Regions from separate parts of the Streptomyces marincola genome, predicted to be linked through region 1. Evidence: riboswitches for the same ligand, from Rfam matches in the RefSeq annotation. Region 1 holds a riboswitch; the other holds the start of a gene.
What was found. Region 1 has a riboswitch for glycine ahead of gcvT (glycine cleavage system aminomethyltransferase GcvT). Riboswitches for the same ligand answer to the same signal wherever they lie in the genome.
Positions count from the first base shown of each region.

Region 2: it holds a riboswitch for glycine, as region 1 does, so the genes downstream of both, gcvP (aminomethyl-transferring glycine dehydrogenase) here and gcvT (glycine cleavage system aminomethyltransferase GcvT) in region 1, are expected to answer to the same signal.

Region 1 covers NZ_CP084541.1:5,272,214-5,274,409, reverse strand. Annotated here, with positions in the region: gene LC193_RS23290 (enhanced serine sensitivity protein SseB) at 1-703, opposite strand, end outside; glycine riboswitch at 860-949, shown strand; gene gcvT (glycine cleavage system aminomethyltransferase GcvT) at 1,111-2,196, shown strand, end outside.
Region 2 covers NZ_CP084541.1:358,162-360,357, forward strand. Annotated here, with positions in the region: gene gcvP (aminomethyl-transferring glycine dehydrogenase) at 1-1,317, opposite strand, end outside; glycine riboswitch at 1,380-1,495, opposite strand; glycine riboswitch at 1,497-1,594, opposite strand; gene LC193_RS01375 (PRC-barrel domain-containing protein) at 1,728-2,075, shown strand; gene LC193_RS01380 (DNA polymerase IV) at 2,120-2,196, opposite strand, start outside.

The DNA of each region.
Region 1 (2,196 bases):
CCGCGTCGAGCATGACGAGTTGCACCGGCCAGACGATCGGGCGCACCGCGAGCGCACGCCCCAGCGCGTCGCCCGCGGCCACGCGCCCCTCGTCGTCCGGCAGGTCGAGTTCGACGCCGACGAACAGACTCGGGGCGCCGCCCTCGGCGCTGGCCAGGCCGCGGCGCGCGGTCCTGACGTTCGGCAGCCGGGACAGCTCGGCAGCCGCCGCGTTCAGGAAGTCGACCGGGTCGTCCTGCCAGTCCGGCTGGAACAGGCGCATGCGCGCGCCGGAGGGCACGCCCGGCGTGCGCCGGCCCGGGTTGGCGCGGCACAGCTCGGCGACCGCCGCCGGCGGCACCGGGACCCCGACGGTGCCGCCGGGGTTGAGCGCGATCCCGACCTGCGGCGGAAGGCCGCGGGCGAACTGCCACATGGGAGCCACGCTGAACGCCATGTGCGAGGCCCCGCCGCGGTGCAGCTGCTCCGCGGAGCTGAACACCGGGACGTACACGCCGCCGTTGAGGTCGATGGTGGGCAGATCGAGCGTGCGGCTCTCCGGGCCACCGCCCTCGGGCAGCGGAATCCACACCGCGCTGCGCGCGAGCGTCTCCAGCAGGCGCGGCGCCGCGTCGTTCACGCCGAGCGCGCCGGCGAGCGTCTCCTCCAGCTCGTTGCTCGGCCAGCCACCGCCGTACCCGGGGCCCTGCCGGGAACCACTCATCTCGTTCGACCACCATCTCATCGCGTCCGGAATCGGCAGCCCAGACCCTAGTACGAGGCGCCCTGGGGGCGGCCCGCGGCGGCTGTCCGTGCGATGATGTGCGGGCACGGGAGCCGCGTCGCGGTGCCCGCGCCCGACAACCGCATACCGGCCGTTCGACCACGCGCGGGAGAGTCCCCGGTCGCCGGGGCGCCGAAGGAGCAAGTCCTCCCTTGAATCTCTCAGGCCCCGTACCGCGCGCGGGATGGCGAATCTGAAAAGCGGGCCCGCCCAGGCGCGGCCCCACCCACGGTGCAAGCCGCGCCCGAGCCCGGGTCGTGGCGAACCTCTCAGGTGCCGATGACAGATGGGGAGGGCCCGAAGGCCGCCCTGCCCACGTGCCCCTGTCGTCAATCCCTGGAGTTCCCATGACGGACCCCGCTCCCCGGACGACCGCGCTCGACGCCGTCCACCGCGCCCTCGGCGCCACCCTCACCGACTTCGCGGGCTGGTCCATGCCGCTGCGCTACGGCAGCGAGCGGGCCGAGCACACGGCGGTGCGCGAGGCGGCCGGGCTGTTCGACCTGTCGCACATGGGCGAGCTGACCGTGATGGGCGCGGAGGCGGGCGCGTTCCTCGACCACGCGCTGGTCGGCCGCCTCGGCACGCTCGCCGTCGGCCGCGCCCGGTACACGATGATCTGCGACGCGGCCGGCGGCATCCTCGACGACCTGATCGTCTACCGGCTCGCGGACGACACGTTCCTCGTCGTCGCGAACGCCGCCAACACCCCGACCGTCCTCGACGCGCTGCGCGCACGGCTCGGCGGTCCCGCGCCGGCCGGCGGCGCGTTCGACGCCGAGGTGCGCGACGACCGGGACGCCTACGCGCTGATCGCCGTGCAGGGCCCGGCCTCCCCCGCGGTCCTCGGCCGGCTCACCGACGCCGACCTGGCCGGCCTGAAGTACTACGCGGGCCTGCCCGGCACCGTCGCCGGCCGCCCGGCGCTGATCGCGCGCACCGGGTACACCGGCGAGGACGGCTTCGAGCTGTTCTGCGCCCCCGCGGACGCCGAGGCGCTGTGGCACGCGCTGACGGAGGCGGGGCGGGAGGACGGGCTCGTGCCCTGCGGCCTCGCCTGCCGCGACACGCTCCGCCTCGAAGCGGGCATGCCGCTGTACGGGAACGAACTGTCCACCTCGACCACGCCGTTCGACGCCGGCCTCGGCCGCGTGGTGAAGTTCGACAAGCCCGGCGACTTCGTCGGCCGGGACGCCCTGGCCGCCGCGGCCGAACGGGCGGAAGCCGAGGCGCCGCGCGTCCTGGTCGGCCTGACCGGGCGCGGGCGGCGCGTGCCGCGCGCCGGATACCCGGTCGTGGACGCCTCGGGGACGCCCATCGGCCTGGTCACCTCGGGCGCGCCCTCGCCCACCCTGGGCCGGCCGATCGCCATGGCGTACGTCGACCCGGCGTCCGCCGCGCCGGGTACCGAGGGCGTCGCCGTCGACATCCGC
Region 2 (2,196 bases), 4.9 Mb from region 1:
ATCGCCGCGCCCGGTCGTCTCGTCGCACGTGACGCCGACGTGGTCGGCGTCGGCCTGCCACAGGTTGACCCCGGCCGCGCGGGCCGCGGCCACGACCTCGGCGGCCCGGCCCGGCACGCGGGCCGTGACCGTGTCGAAGAACGCGTCGTGCACGACCTCGACTCCCGCCTCCCGCAGCCCGGCCGCGAGCAGCGCGGCGTACCTGTGGGTGCGGCGCGCGATGGCGGCGAGGCCGTCGGGACCGTGGTAGACGGCGTACATGCCGGCCATGACGGCGAGCAGCACCTGCGCGGTGCAGATGTTGCTCGTCGCCTTCTCGCGGCGGATGTGCTGCTCACGGGTCTGGAGGGCGAGCCGGTAGGCCGGGGCGCCGTCCGCGTCCCGCGAGACGCCCACCAGGCGCCCCGGCAGGCTGCGGGCGAAGGAGTCCCGTACGGCCATGTAGCCGGCGTGCGGCCCGCCGAAGCCCATCGGCACGCCGAACCGCTGGCTCGTCCCCACCGCGATGTCCGCGCCCAGCTCACCCGGCGAGGTGAGCAGCGTCAGCGCCAGCAGATCGGCCGCGACCGTGACCACGGCTCCCAGCTCGTGGGCCCGGTCGACGAGCCCGCGGAGGTCGCGCACCGCGCCCGAGGCGCCCGGGTACTGCACCAGCACGCCGAAGATCCCGCGTTCCGCCGCCTCGTCCGGGATGCCGCCGCTCAGGTCGGCGACCACCACCTCGACGCCGGTCGGCTCCGCGCGGGTGCGCACGACGGCGACGGTCTGGGGCAGGCAGTCCGCGTCGACGAGGAAGACGCCCTCCTTGACCTTGCCGACCCGCCGGGACAGCGCCATGGCCTCGGCGGCGGCCGTGGCCTCGTCGAGCAGCGAGGCACCGGCCGTCGGCAGCCCCGTGAGGTCGGACACCACCGTCTGGAAGTTCAGCAGCGCCTCCAGCCGGCCCTGGGAGATCTCCGGCTGGTACGGCGTGTAGGCCGTGTACCAGGCCGGGTTCTCCAGGACGTTCCGCAGGATCACCGGCGGCGTGAACGTGCCGTGGTAGCCGAGGCCGATCATGGAACGCAGCACGGTGTTCCGCGCGGCGAGCCCGCGCAGTTCGGCGAGCACGCCGGCCTCGTCCCGCGCCTCGGGCAGGCGCAGCGCCTCGGTGGTGCGGATGGACTCGGGCACCGCCGCGGCGGTGAGGTCGTCGAGCGAGCCGAAGCCGACCTGCGCCAGCATCTTCGCGCGGTCCCGCGCGTCGGGCCCGATGTGCCGGGCGGCGAACGGAGTGCCCTGCTCCAGGGCGGACAGGGGAATGCGGCGGTCGGTCATCGGGAGGCTCCTCCTGGTCGCGGTGACCTGCGGGGGTGCCGGGCGGCGGTGCCCGGCGGGCCTCCCCCTCTGTCATCTCGACCTGAGAGCTTCACCGCGCCGCGGGGGCACGGCTTGCACCGTCGGTGAGGGCGGACCCGGGCACCTGCGCCCCGCACCGCCCTGCTTTCCAGAGTGGCCTGCCCCGCGCGGTACGGGTGCCTGAGAGATTCCGGGGAGGAGTTGCTCCTTCGGCGCCCGGGCCTGGTGGGCACCGGGACTCTCCCGCACGGGGTTGACGACCGCCTCCGAGGGTACCAGCGCAGGTCGGCGCGGGGACCTGCGCGCCACTCGACTGGCCAGTGTGCGAAAAGTGGCTTTTCTTAGAGATAGGACGCCTTCGGGGCCAGTGGTGATCAGTTGGAGGAAGCGTGCAGACCGATATCGACCCGCGGAGCCTGATCGGCCGCAAGGCGTTCGACCGCGACGGCGCAAAAATCGGAACCGTGGACGAGGTGTACCTCGACGATGCCACCGGGGTCCCCGAATGGGCGGCCGTGCGCACCGGGATCTTCACCCGGGACGCGTTCGTCCCCCTGGAGCCCAGCGAGCTCGTCGACGAGGCCCTGCGCGTCCCGTTCACGCGCACCCTCATCCGCGACGCCCCCGACTTCGGTGTCGGGCGGCACCTGTCGCCCGAGCAGGAGTTGCAGCTGTACCACCACTACGGGCTCGACGTGCCGCGCGTCGGCCCGGACGACCCGCTGTCCGCCCCGTAGCGGCCCGCCGGGCACGCGGGGCCCCCGGCCCGCACGCCGGGGCGTCAGGCCGGCGCACGCGGCGGGAGCAGCGCACGCTCCCCGGGCGGGTCCGCGGCCCCCGCGCCCTCCACGAGGGGCA